Linked DNA regions of Collimonas fungivorans Ter331. The protein of the gene in region 1 interacts with the protein of each later gene in a pairwise test. Links are inferred from orthologs where the notes say so. Each region holds a gene or a part of one and is shown on either strand. Other genes may lie near its edges. The genes, in order: aceE, nth and groL.

Region 1 (4,741 bases):
CTGGCGACTATCGCGACCTGGCTGATCGTGGCTTACGCATTTCGCTATTCTTCGCTGGCAGCCCTGATCGCCAGCGTCTTCGCGCCTTTTTTCTATGCCTTGATGGAAGGGCCGGACATGATCCTACTGGCGATAGTGGTGATGAGCGCCTTGCTGATCTATCGCCACGCCAAGAACATCGGCAACCTGCTGGCCGGCAAGGAAAGCCGCATCGGCGCCAAGAAGAAGAGTGGTAATGCGGCATGATAATAACCAGGAAAATCGCAACCGGGAATGTCGGCGCCCGGCAATTATTAATCCAAGGAGAAAACATGAAGAAGCTGATTCTGATAGCTGCCGTGAGCGCTGGCATGTTGCTGAGCGCCGTATCGGCGCAGGCGGCTGACCGGACACTGATGCTGCCCGTTGCAGGAGCGTTGGCCGTTAACGACGCCCAAGGCCGCTTGGGCGACAGCGTCCGTTTTTATTTTGGCGACCAGCGGACGCCAAAGGTGTTGGAGAAGTTTGGTGGTGAAAAGACCAGCCAAAGGACCAACGCGTTTGGCAAATCCGATGAGAAAGCCTGCAACTGGGTGTTTCTGTCAGCGATGCTGCATTTGCAACAGCGTGCGCAGGATCTGGGGGCGAATGCGGTGGTCAATATTGTCAGCAACTATAACAATGTAGAGCATGCCAGCGCCACCGAATTCGAATGCCATGTCGGCGCGATCATGGCTGGCGTGGCCTTGAAGGGCGAATTTGCCAGAATCGCCAAATAAAGCCGGCTAAAGAGAGCCGCTGATCAGGCCGATAATCGGCTTGCATCCTGCCGAAGTCGTTTCCCGGGCAAATAAAAAAGCGCTAGCCATCTTGGGTTTAGCGCTTTTTTACTTAGATTTCCCGCAGTTGTTATATCGAATTAGCTATAAGTCGAATTTTAATGATGTTTATATGCAATTATTGTTGCATTGCGCCATGAGAAATGTGTCCGAGATTCGGCTTTCTGATCCCATGAAGTTGAAAAGGGATAGGCGTTGTTTTATGTGAGTTCGTCTTGCTATGCAGCATATTTTCGTATTGTGAAATCAAATATCGCTATTTGGAAATCAAAAAAACTCCTGTTAGAATTTGGCACCCGTCTACATAGTGACGTAGATGCTTGCGACCCAACCCGCCAGTCCGGTGCCAGATCGGACAAGCGCACATATTCAGGAGACTCAGCATGTCAGCCCAGCTCGACCAGGTTTTGGCCCAGGCCGCCAACGATCCAGATGTCATTGAAACCCAAGAGTGGCTGGACGCGCTCGAAGCTGTTATTGAAACCGAGGGTCCTGAACGCGCCCATTACCTGATGGAAAGAATGGTCGACCTGGCCCGCCGCCGCGGCGCCCAGATCCCGTTTTCCAGCAATACCGCTTACGTCAACACTATCCCTGCCCACATGGGCGAGCATTGCCCGGGCGATCTGGAGATCGAAGAGCGCCTGCGCTCGTGGATGCGCTGGAATGCGATGGCGATGGTGGTCAAGGCCAACCGTCTCGACGGCGACCTCGGCGGCCACCTGTCCAGCTTTGCTTCGCTGGCCAACATGCTCGGCATCGGCTTCAACCATTTCTGGCACGCTCCTTCCGAAAACCACGGCGGCGACCTGCTGTACATCCAGGGCCACTCGTCGCCCGGCGTCTATGCCCGCGCTTTCCTCGAAGGCCGCCTGACTGAAGAGCAACTGCTGCATTTCCGCCGTGAAGTCGATGGCAAAGGCCTGTCTTCCTACCCGCACCCGAAGCTGATGCCGGATTTCTGGCAATTCCCTACCGTATCGATGGGCCTGGGCCCGCTGATGGCGATCTACCAGGCGCGTTTCCTCAAGTACCTGCATGCACGCAGCATCGCCGATACCGCCAACCGCAAGGTCTGGGCTTTCTGCGGCGACGGCGAGATGGACGAACCGGAATCGATGGGCGCAATCGGCATGGCCGGCCGCGAACGCCTCGACAACCTGGTGATGGTGGTCAACTGTAACCTGCAGCGCCTGGACGGTCCGGTGCGCGGCAACGGCAAGATCATCCAGGAACTGGAAAGCGATTTCCGCGGTGCCGGCTGGAACGTGGTCAAGGTGATCTGGGGCGCAGGCTGGGACGACCTGCTGGCGCGCGACAAGGAAGGCATCCTGCAGCGCGTGATGATGGAAACCGTCGACGGCGAATACCAGAACTACAAGGCGAAAGATGGCGCGTTCGTGCGCAAGCATTTCTTCGGCAAGCATCCGAAGCTGCTGGAACTGGTCAGCAAGATGTCCGACGACGACATCTGGCACCTGACCCGCGGCGGCCACGATCCGCACAAGATTTACGCTGCCTTCAAGGTGGCGCAAGAACACAAGGGCCAGCCTACCGTATTGCTGGTCAAGAGCATCAAGGGCTACGGCTTCGGCAAATCGGGCGAAGCGCGCAATACCGCGCACAACACCAAGAAGCTGGACGACGAAGCCATCAAGGCCATGCGCGACCGCTTCCAGCTGCCGATTTCCGACGACCAGCTGCCGAACGTGCCGTTCTTCAAGCCGTCCGACGACACCCCGGAAATGCAATACCTGCACGCTCGCCGCAAAGCGCTGGGCGGCTATCTGCCGCAACGCCGCCAGAAGGCCGACGAAGAGCTGATCGTGCCGGAACTGTCGGCATTCAAGGGCGCGCTGGAACCGACTGCCGAAGGCCGCGAGATTTCCACCACCCAGGCTTACGTACGCATCCTGAACACGCTGCTGCGCGACCCGAGCCTGGGCCAGCGCGTGGTGCCTATCATGGTCGACGAGTCGCGTACTTTCGGCATGGAAGGCCTGTTCCGCCAGATCGGCATTTTCAGCCAGGTCGGGCAGCTGTACGAGCCGGTCGATAAAGACCAGGTGATGTACTACCGTGAAGACAAGGCTGGCCAGATTCTGCAGGAAGGCATCAACGAAGCCGGCGGCATGAGCTCGTGGATTGCCGCGGCGACCTCGTACTCGACCAACAATCGGGTCATGATCCCGTTCTACACCTACTACTCGATGTTCGGCCTGCAGCGTATCGGCGACCTGGCATGGGCAGCCGGCGACATGCGCGCCCGCGGCTTCCTGCTGGGCGGCACCGCCGGCCGCACCACGCTCAACGGCGAAGGCTTGCAGCATGAAGACGGCCACAGCCACGTGCTGGCGTCGACCATCCCGAACTGCGTGCCTTACGATCCGACCTTCTCGCACGAAGTGGCAGTCATCATGCATGACGGCCTGCGCCGCATGGTCACCAACCAGGAAGACGTGTTCTACTACCTGACCCTGATGAACGAGAACTACAGCCATCCGGGCCTGAAGGAAGGCCAGGAAGAGGGCATCATCAAGGGCCTCTACCTGCTGCAGGAAGGCGGCAAGAAGAGCAAGCTGCGCGTGCAGCTGATGGGTTCCGGCACCATCCTGCGCGAAGTCATCGAAGGCGCGGCCTTGCTGGCCAGCGACTGGGGCGTCGATGCCGATATCTGGTCGGCGCCGTCGTTCACCCTGCTGGCCCGCGACGGCCAGGACGTCGAGCGCTGGAACATGCTGCATCCGACCGAAACACCGCGTCTGGCGCACATCACCCAGTGCCTGAAAGACACCGCCGGTCCGATCATCGTTTCCACCGACTACATGCGTACCTTCGCTGAGCAGGCGCGTGCTTTCGTTCCAGCCGGCCGTACCTACAAGGTGCTGGGCACGGACGGCTTCGGCCGTTCCGACACCCGCGCCAAGCTGCGTGAATTCTTTGAGGTCAACCGTTATTATGTGGCGGTGGCGGCATTGAAGGCGCTGGCCGACGAAGGCAAGATCAAAGCCTCGGTTGTCGCCGATGCGATTACCAAGTATGGTATCAATCCGGAGAAACCGAATCCGGTCACGCAATAAGGTACTGGTCTTGATAACTGAGCAATAAGCAGTACTAAGCCAGTATTAAAATTTCCACGGCTGTGCAGCACGGGTCTGAATTTTCTGAAAGGAAACTCAGGCCCGCGTTATACAGCGGGCAGAATGAATGGAGCTAAGCGATGAGTATGGTGGAAGTCAAAGTCCCGGATATCGGCGACGTCAGTGAAGTTGAAGTCATTGAATTGATGGTCAAGGTCGGCGACACGGTAAAGGTCGACCAGTCGCTGATCACGGTCGAATCCGACAAGGCCAGCATGGAAATCCCGTCCAGCCATGCGGGCGTGATCAAGGAATTGAAAGTCAAGCTGGGCGACAAGGTCAAGGAAGGCACTTTGGTGCTGGTGCTGGAAGCCGATGCTGCCGCAGCGGCGCCGGCTAGTGCCGCGGCCGCCGCACCAGCTGCGGCGCCTGCAGCAGCCGCTCCGGCTCTTGCGCCAGTCGCGGAAAACAAGCCAGCGCCGGCCGCTCCCGCGCCGGCACCGGTAGCAGCTCCGGCGCCAGCCGGCGGCAGCATCCCGCATGCGTCGCCGTCGGTGCGCAAGTTCGCGCGCGAACTGGGCGTCGACCTGAGCAAAGTGGCCGGCACCGGCATCAAGGCCCGCATCACCCACGAAGATGTGCAGAATTACGTCAAGGGCGTGATTTCCGGCGCGGCCAGCGGCAGCGCAGCTGCTGCGGGCGGCAAGGGCGGCAGCGGCGTCGGCCTCGACCTGCTGGCATGGCCGTCGCTGGATTTCAGCAAGCAGGGACCGACCGAATTGCTGCCGCTGTCGCGCATCAAGAAGCTCAGCGGCCCGAACCTGCATCGCAACTGGGTCATGA
Region 2 (4,440 bases), 1.2 Mb from region 1 along the record:
CGATACCGTGCGCGGCCTGCTGCCGGAACACGATGTCTACATCACCGACTGGACCGACGCCCGCATGGTGCCGGCCAGCGACGGCGCCTTCCATTTGCACGACTATATCTATTACATACAGGATTTCATCCGCCAGCTGGGACCGGACCTGCACGTGGTCTCGGTCTGCCAGCCGACCGTTCCGGTGCTGGCCGCAATTTCGCTGATGGCCAGCGCCAAGGACAGCCACCTGCCGAAGAGCATGACCATGATGGGCGGTCCGATCGATCCGCGCGAATCGCCGACCGACGTCAACAACCTGGCCACCGAAAAGCCGTTCAGCTGGTTCGAGAACACCGTGATCTACAGCGTGCCCTCCAACTACCCTGGTTTCGGCCGCAAGGTCTATCCGGGCTTCCTGCAGCATGCCGGCTTCGTCGCCATGAATCCGAGCCGCCATGCCCAGAGCCACTGGGATTTCTACATGCACCTGCGCGAAGGCGACAACGAGTCGGCTGACAGTCACCGCAAGTTCTATAACGAGTACAACGCGGTGCTGGACATGCCGGCCGAGTACTATCTGGAAACCATCAAGACCGTATTCCAGGATTTCTCGCTGCCGCACGGCACATGGGAAGTCGAAGGCAAGCTGGTGCGGCCGCAGGATATCAAGAGCGTTGCGCTGTTTACCATCGAAGGCGAACTGGACGACATTTCCGGCCCGGGGCAAACCCAGGCCGCACATGGCCTGTGCAGTTCCATCCCGAAAAGCAAAAAACAGCATTTCACCGCCGAGAAATGCGGCCACTACGGGATTTTCTCAGGCCGCCGCTGGCGCGAACTGATTTGCCCGAAGATAACCGCCTTTATCAAGGACAACGCTTAAGCAAACAGCCTCAGTCCGGAAAATCCGCCGCCAGAGCCGTTCCCTTGCCGGGAACGGCTTTTTTCATTTGGCGCGGCCCCGGTATAATATGCCCCATGTTGTCATCACCAAGCTCCTTGCCGCCCGTGTCCTCACCTTCCCTCGCCGATCGTATCGAAGCGCTGCTGCCGCAGACGCAATGCACCAAGTGCGGCTATCCGGCTTGCCGCCCCTATGCCGAAGCCATCGCCGACGGCAGCGCCGGCTACAACCAGTGTCCGCCGGGGGGCCAGCAAGGCGTGGCGCGGCTGGCGCAGCTGCTGCAGCAGCCGGTCATCCCGCTCAATCCTGCCAACGGCGCCGAACGGCCGCGGCCGCTGGCGGTCATCGATGAAGCCGCCTGCATCGGCTGCACGCTGTGCATCCAGGCTTGTCCGGTCGACGCCATCGCCGGCGCCGCCAAGCAGATGCACACAGTGATCAACGACCTGTGCACCGGCTGCGACCTGTGCCTAGCGCCTTGCCCGGTCGATTGCATCACCATGGTCGACGTCAGCGGCACGGACACCGGCTGGGATGCATGGACCCAGCAGCAGGCCGATGCAGCACGTGCCCGCCACGATTTTCGTGCGGTCAGGCTGGCGCGCGAAAAACGGGAAAACGACGAACGCCTGGCCGCCAAGGCCGCGGAAAAACTCAAGGCGGTTGCAGCCGAATCGGCGGCGACACCTGAACAGCAAGCAGAACAGCAGCGCAAGAAAGCCATCATCCAGGCCGCCATCGAACGGGCCCGGCTGAAGAAAGAACAACAAGCCGAAGAGGCTGCCAAGGACTCGCCATGAATGCCGCCCATGAATGCAAATAAACGCCGGGAAATATTCACCCGCCTGCGCGCCGCCCTGCCGCACCCGACCACCGAACTGGAATACACCACGCCGTTTGAATTGCTGATCTCGGTGATCCTGTCGGCGCAAGCCACCGATGTCTCGGTCAACAAGGCGACGCGCAAGCTGTACCCGGTCGCCAATACGCCGGCGCAGATCTACGCACTCGGCATCGACGGCCTGATTCCGTATATCCAGACCATCGGCCTGTATCGCACCAAGGCCAAGAATGTGATCGAAACCTGCCGCATGCTGGTGGCCTTGCATGACGGCCAGGTGCCGCGCACCCGCGAACAGCTGGAAGCGCTGCCCGGGGTCGGCCGCAAGACTGCCAACGTGGTACTGAACACCGCTTTCGGGGTGCCGACGATTGCGGTCGACACCCATATCTTCCGTGTCTCCAACCGCACCGGCATCGCGCCCGGCAAGGATGTGGAGGCAGTCGAGCACAAGCTGATGAAGCTGGTGCCGGCCGAGTTCCTGCTGGACGCCCATCACTGGCTGATCCTGCATGGCCGCTATACCTGCATTGCCCGCAAACCGCTATGCTGGAACTGCAGCATCGCCGACCTGTGCGATTTCAAGGCGAAAACGCCGTTGCCGGAAAAAGGGATATAAATCCATGCAGCATTCTCATCCGCATACCGAACACCATTTCGAAGCCAGCGACACTGTGCGCGACATCGTCATTGGCATGGCCGACGGCCTGACGGTGCCGTTTGCGCTGGCGGCCGGCATCAGCGGCGCAGCTGCCGGGATCGACATCGTGGTCACCGCCGGCGTCGCGGAAATCGCCGCCGGTTCCATCGCCATGGGCCTGGGCGGCTACCTGGCGGGGCGCACCCAGCGCCAGCATTACTACGCCGAGCGCGACCGCGAAGAACAGGAAATCCTCAACGTGCCGCACCGCGAGCGCAAGGAAGTGATCGATATAATGGCCCAGTATGGCGTGACGAAACAGGAATGCGAACCGATGCTGGCCGGGCTGGAACGCAACCCGGTCGCCTGGCGCGATTTCATGATGCGCTTTGAACTCGGCCTGGAAGAACCGCAGCCGGCCGCAGCCAGGAAGAGCGCGGTCACCATCGCCCTGTCCTACCTGGTCGGCGGCCTGATCCCGCTCGCTCCCTACATGCTGATGACATCCATCCCGCGCGCCCTGGCCGCCTCCACCGTGGTCACGCTGCTGGCGCTGTTTGTCTTCGGCTACCTGAAAGGCCGCGTCACCGGCACCGGCGCCTTCAAATCGGCATTGCAAACCCTGACGGTCGGCGGCCTCGCCGCGGCTGTCGCATTCGGCATCGCCAGACTGATCAGTTAACCATCATGTTCAATCCATCCCAAGACGACGTGCGGCGCTTTTTCTGCGAAACCTACCGCAAGCACCGCGCCGGCGAAATCCTCACGCCGCTGGAAGCCATCGCCAGCGACTGGCTGGCACAGCATCCCGAGTATGACGACGACCTGAAAGACGTCGACGCCGCGCTGGGAGCAGATTATTCGGTCGAGAACGGCCAGACCAATCCCTTCCTGCATCTGTCCATGCACCTGTCGATCGCCGAGCAGATCTCGATCGACCAGCCGCCCGGCATACGCGCCGCCGCCACCGCCCTGACGCAACGCCTGCAATCGGAGCACGAAGCCCACCACCACATCATGGAATGCCTGGGCGAGATGATCTGGAATTCGCAGCGCAGCGGCTTGCCGCCGGACGGCGCGGCCTATATCGACTGCGTCAGGAAGCGCGTTTAACACAACGCCAAGCCACCGCACCGGGCAAAAAAAACGCCTGGATAAAATCCAGGCGCAAACCCAAGGGGACGTTGGGCAGGGAACTTCGGTTCGGCAAACTCAGTGCTGGACGACGGCTTCTTCGACGACCTTTCCTTCTTCATCTTCGTCACGGCGATGGAACAGCTGATACAGTATCGGCAGCACCAGCAAGGTCAGGATGGTTGAGGACAGGATTCCGCCGATCACCACTGTCGCCAGCGGCCGCTGCACTTCCGCCCCGGTGCCGGTGGCAATCGCCATCGGCACAAACCCCAGGGAAGCAACCAGCGCCGTCATCAGCACCGGCCGCAAACGGGTCAGCGCGCCCTCGCGGATCGCCGCGTCCAGGCCGCGGCCTTCTTCACGCAGGCTGCGGATAAAGGCGATCATCACCAGGCCGTTCAGCACCGCCACCCCGCACAGGGCAATGAAACCGACAGCCGCCGAAATCGACAAGGGAATCCCGCGCAGCCACAAGGCGACGATGCCGCCGGTCAAGGCGAACGGGATGCCGCTGAACACCAGCAAGCCATCCTTGATATTGCCGAACATGGCGAACAGCAGCGTGAACACCAGCAGCAACGCCACCGGGATCACGATCTGCAAGCGCTGGCTGGCCGACTGCAACTGTTCAAACTGGCCGCCCCAGCTGGTCCAGTAGCCGGACGGGATCTTGACCTGCTGCTGCAGCTTGGCCTCGGTCTCGGCCACAAACGAGCCGATGTCGCGGCCGCGTACATTGGCGCTCACCACGATCCGCCGCTTGCCGTTTTCGCGGCTGATCTGGTTCGGCCCGGGCGCCAGTTCCAGGCTGGCCACCTCGCTCAACGGGATATAGTTGGTGCGCCCTTCTCCGCCGGCGCTGCGCGGAAGCGAAATCGGCAGGCGCCTGAAAGCCTCCAGGTCGCTGCGCAGTTCCTCCGGCAAACGCACCACGAT
Region 3 (4,307 bases), 210 kb from region 1 along the record:
TGCTTCGATCAGGCCGCGCTCGACTTCGCGCAACGCGGTTTCCACCAGGCGTGCGATGAACGGCGCGGAAGCGATCGTCAGCGGCACGATCGCCGCCGCGGTGCCGATCGAGGTGCCGACAAAAAAGCGCGTGAACGGAATCACCGCCACCAGCAGGATGATGAACGGCGTCGAACGCACCGCATTGACGATCAGCCCGGCCACCCGGTTGAACAGCGGATGCGGCAGCACGCCATCGCGGCCGGTCAGGTGCAGCGCGATTCCCAGCGGCACGCCAAGCAGGGCGCCGAGGATGCCGGAGATGCCGACCATCATCAGGGTTTCCCCGAAAGACGACAAGAACAGATCGAGCATTTCAGATGACATGGTTCAACTCCTCAACGGTGACGCCCTGGGCCGTCAGGTAAGCCATGGCGGCGGCGATGTTTTCACTGGTGCCGTTGGCCAGGATCGCCAGCGAACCGAACGCCTGCCCTTGTATTTCATCGATCTGGCCGTGCAGGATATTGAAATCCAGGTCGAACTTGCGCACCGCTTCCGACAGCAGGGGCTGGTCGACGCCGGAGCCGGTGAAGGCAAACCGGAACAGGTGGTCGGTGCCGCTACCGGCATCGCTCTGCGCCAGCCGTGCGCGCAGCCGCTGCAAGACGCCTTGCGGCAGTTCCTGGGCAATCACGTCGCCGATCAGGGCGCGCGTGACTTCGTGCTTGGGCGAGCGGAACAGTTCGAGCACTTCGCCGTGCTCGATCACTTCGCCGCTTTCCATCACCGCCATGCGGTCGCAGATCATCTTGATGACTTCCATCTGGTGCGTGATCAAGACGATGGTCAAGCCCAGTTCGCGATTGATCTTGCGCAGCAGTTCCAGGATAGAGCGGGTGGTTTCCGGATCGAGCGCCGAGGTGGCTTCGTCCGACAACAAGACTTTCGGCTCATTCGCCAAGGCCCGCGCGATGCCGACACGCTGCTTCTGGCCGCCGCTGATCTGCGCCGGATAACTGTCCTTGAGCGCGGTCAGCCCGACCAGTTCCAGCAGCGGCGTGACCTTTTTAGCGATCTCGCTTTTCGACAAGCCGGCCAGTTCCAGCGGCAGCGCGATGTTGTCGTATACGGTGCGCGACGACAGCAGGTTGAAGTGCTGGAAAATCATGCCGATTTCCCGCCGCGCGCCGCGCAGCTGTTCGGCGTCGAGCGCGGTCAGGTCCTTGCCGTCGACGATGATGTTGCCGGAAGTAGGGCGGTTCAGCAGGTTGAGGCAACGCACCAGAGTGCTCTTGCCGGCGCCGCTGCGGCCGATGATGCCGAAGATTTCCCCTTTGCGGATCGACAGGCTGACGTTGCGCACCGCATCGACCGGCCCGCGGGCGCCGTTGAAGCGCTGGGTGACTGCTTTGATTTCTATCATCTCAGAATGAAAAAAAGGCAGCTGATTGCATAAACATCAACAATCTCGCCGCCGTTATGTATTTTAGTAGGTGCTTATTTTATAAGCGTTTATCAACCATGGGAAGGAACATTTAGGCATGGCGTTATTACCGTCGTGTCTATGCAAACACCGCAGACGCAGTTAAATGGGGTCGGAGTTTTTTTCGCGTTTTTTGCGAAAATTACTCCGCCCCCATTTAACGGACTACGGAGCGCGATGTAAAAAAGCCCGCGACGGATAACCATCGCAGGCTTTTTCATAAAGCAACAACAGATGTTTTACAAAGGCCGGAAGAGTGCCGGCCTTTGTAATTACATCATGCCGTCCATACCACCCATACCGCCCATGCCACCCATACCGCCTGGCATGCCGCCAGCCGACTTGTCTTCTGGCTGTTCAGCGATCATCGCTTCAGTAGTCAGGATCAGGGCAGCAACCGAAGCGGCGTTTTGCAGTGCCGAACGGGTAACCTTGGTTGGATCCAGGATGCCCAGTGCAATCATGTCGCCATAAGTGCCGTCGGCAGCGTTGTAACCGTAGTTGCCCTTGCCAGCCAAGACTGCGTTGACCACAACCGATGGCTCGTCGCCAGCGTTGAATACGATCTGGCGCAGTGGCTCTTCGATCGCGCGCAGCACGATCTTGATGCCGGCTTCCTGGTCAGCATTGTCGCCCTTCAGGTCCTTGATGTTGGCACGTGCGCGCAGGAATGCAACGCCGCCGCCTGGCACAACGCCTTCTTCTACTGCTGCACGGGTAGCGTGCAGAGCATCTTCAACGCGGGCTTTCTTTTCTTTCATTTCAACTTCGGTTGCAGCACCAACGCGGATCAGCGCAACGCCGCCAGCCAGCTTGGCAACGCGTTCTTGCAGTTTTTCACGGTCGTAGTCCGAAGAGGCTTCTTCGATCTGCGCACGGATTTGCTTGACGCGAGCTTCGATGGTGACGGCTTCGCCGGCGCCGTCGATAATGGTGGTGTTTTCCTTGCTGATTTCGATACGCTTGGCTTGGCCCAGTTCAGCCAGAGTAGCTTTTTCCAGAGTCAGGCCGACTTCTTCAGCGATCACTTGGCCGCCGGTCAGGATAGCGATGTCTTCCAGCATGGCTTTGCGGCGGTCGCCAAAGCCTGGGGCCTTGACAGCTGCAGTCTTCAGGATGCCGCGGATGTTGTTCACAACCAGGGTAGCCAGCGCTTCGCCTTCGACATCTTCTGCGATGATCAGCAGAGGACGGCCCGACTTGGCGACTTGTTCCAGGATCGGCAGCAGGTCACGGATGTTCGATACTTTTTTGTCGAACAGCAGGACGAACGGATTTTCCAGCGCAACAACTTGCTTTTCCGGATTGTTGATGAAGTATGGCGACAGGTAGCCGCGGTCGAATTGCATGCCTTCGACGATGTCCAGTTCGTTTTCCAGCGACTTGCCGTCTTCGACAGTGATCACGCCTTCTTTGCCGACCTTGTCCATTGCCTTGGCAATGATTTCGCCGATGTCAGCGTCGGAGTTAGCCGAGATCGAACCGACTTGAGCGATTTCCTTGCTGGTGGTAGTTGGCTTCGACAGTGTCTTGATTTCAGCAACGATGGCGACAACAGCTTTGTCGATACCGCGCTTCAGGTCTGTCGGGTTGAAACCGGCGGCAACGTACTTGAAGCCTTCGCGCACGATGGCTTGCGCCAGCACGGTTGCAGTAGTGGTGCCGTCGCCAGCGTTGTCGGAAGTCTTGGAAGCGACTTCTTTCACCAGCTGCGCGCCCATGTTTTCCAGCTTGTCTTTCAGTTCGATTTCTTTAGCGACCGACACACCGTCTTTAGTAACGGTAGGAGCGCCGAAGCTGCGTTCCAGGACCACGTTACGGCCCTTAGGACCCAGCGTTACCTTGACTGCGTTAGCCAGGATGTTGACGCCGTTGACGATCTTGGCGCGTGCTTCATCGCCGAAAATTACTTGTTTTGCTGCCATGTTTTATTCTCCTGAATAGGTTGAATTCGATTGTGTAGCTTGGATAACGCAGGGATCCGAAAGGGGCGCCAGGCGCCGGTCAGTCGGAAAATCCCGGATTAACCGAAATTACTTGCCTTCGACTACGGCAAACAAGTCTTCTTCGCGCATCACCAGCAGTTCCTGGCCGTCGATCTTGACAGCCTGGCCGGAGTATTTGCCGAACAGAACGCGGTCGCCAACCTTGACTGCCAGCGCGCGGACGTTGCCGTTCTCCAGGATCTTGCCGTTGCCTACGGCCAGGACTTCACCCTGGTCCGGCTTTTCAGCAGCAGCGTCTGGCAGCACGATGCCGGATGCAGTTTTAGTTTCTTGGTCGAGACGCTTGACGATGACGCGATCGTGCAAAGGACGAAGATTCATATGTGACTCCTTGAGATTCAACAGGTTATTTGTATTTGCAGCAACATCGCAGCAAAGTGGACTGACCGCTCTGCTTTGCTATATGGATGCGCCGCACAGTGACTAGGTCGAGGAGATTGTTAGCACTCTCTCCTAACGAGTGCTAAGTATAGGGACGCTCTGTCGATTTTTCAAGCCCGCATTCGGCTTCTGTCCGCGATTAAATTTCTCCGAAATTCGATTAAATTTCTCCGAAAGTTTTTTCTCTATTAAATCAACGATTTATAGTATTTTTGTGAGGCCAGTATGTTAAAAAGCGATTGCATTTGTTTTCATTTGTTTTTAAAGCTGGAATTTATTTTATTTTCGCTACGAACTAACAACGTCATTACAGCTGAGTTGGTGAGACCGCGATCGAATCTCTCCAACGAAGGAACGAAATATTATTTCTAATTTGCAATATTTTTGTGGTGGTAAAATGCGGCAATAGACTTACGTCATTTCGACACGATATGAACGTTCGGTCGGTATCAGAT

The links.
Region 2: the proteins of aceE (region 1) and nth interact in binary tests that used the Escherichia coli proteins (3 or more experiments, as listed by UniProt). The link is inferred for Collimonas fungivorans Ter331 from one-to-one orthologs.
Region 3: the proteins of aceE (region 1) and groL interact in binary tests that used the Escherichia coli proteins (3 or more experiments, as listed by UniProt). The link is inferred for Collimonas fungivorans Ter331 from one-to-one orthologs.

The regions. Positions count from the first base shown.
Region 1 is NC_015856.1:4,149,583-4,154,323, reverse strand. The notes cover bases 826-4,098. They hold aceE (pyruvate dehydrogenase (acetyl-transferring), homodimeric type), read left to right. Parts: upstream 826-1,201; coding sequence 1,202-3,898; downstream 3,899-4,098. Other genes in these bases: aceF (dihydrolipoyllysine-residue acetyltransferase), read left to right, coding at 4,039-4,098. Also shown: glycerol-3-phosphate 1-O-acyltransferase PlsY, read left to right, coding at 1-246; CFU_RS18510 (excinuclease ATPase subunit), read left to right, coding at 312-758; more of aceF, read left to right, coding at 4,099-4,741. UniProt on the Escherichia coli protein: Component of the pyruvate dehydrogenase (PDH) complex, that catalyzes the overall conversion of pyruvate to acetyl-CoA and CO(2).
Region 2 is NC_015856.1:2,989,811-2,994,250, forward strand. Bases 549-3,520 are described here. They hold nth (endonuclease III), read left to right. Parts: upstream 549-1,695; coding sequence 1,696-2,346; downstream 2,347-3,520. Other genes in these bases: CFU_RS12975 (polyhydroxyalkanoate depolymerase), read left to right, coding at 549-865; rsxB (electron transport complex subunit RsxB), read left to right, coding at 961-1,686; CFU_RS12990 (VIT1/CCC1 transporter family protein), read left to right, coding at 2,351-3,049; CFU_RS12995 (DUF1841 family protein), read left to right, coding at 3,055-3,480. Also shown: more of CFU_RS12975, read left to right, coding at 1-548; CFU_RS13000 (CusA/CzcA family heavy metal efflux RND transporter), read right to left, coding at 3,580-4,440. UniProt on the Escherichia coli protein: DNA repair enzyme that has both DNA N-glycosylase activity and AP-lyase activity. The DNA N-glycosylase activity releases various damaged pyrimidines from DNA by cleaving the N-glycosidic bond, leaving an AP (apurinic/apyrimidinic) site.
Region 3 is NC_015856.1:4,361,939-4,366,245, reverse strand. What follows is about bases 1,065-3,903. They hold groL (chaperonin GroEL), read right to left. Parts: upstream 3,391-3,903; coding sequence 1,738-3,390; downstream 1,065-1,737. Other genes in these bases: groES (co-chaperone GroES), read right to left, coding at 3,499-3,792; CFU_RS19395 (methionine ABC transporter ATP-binding protein), read right to left, coding at 1,065-1,405. Also shown: CFU_RS19400 (methionine ABC transporter permease), read right to left, coding at 1-366; more of CFU_RS19395, read right to left, coding at 356-1,064.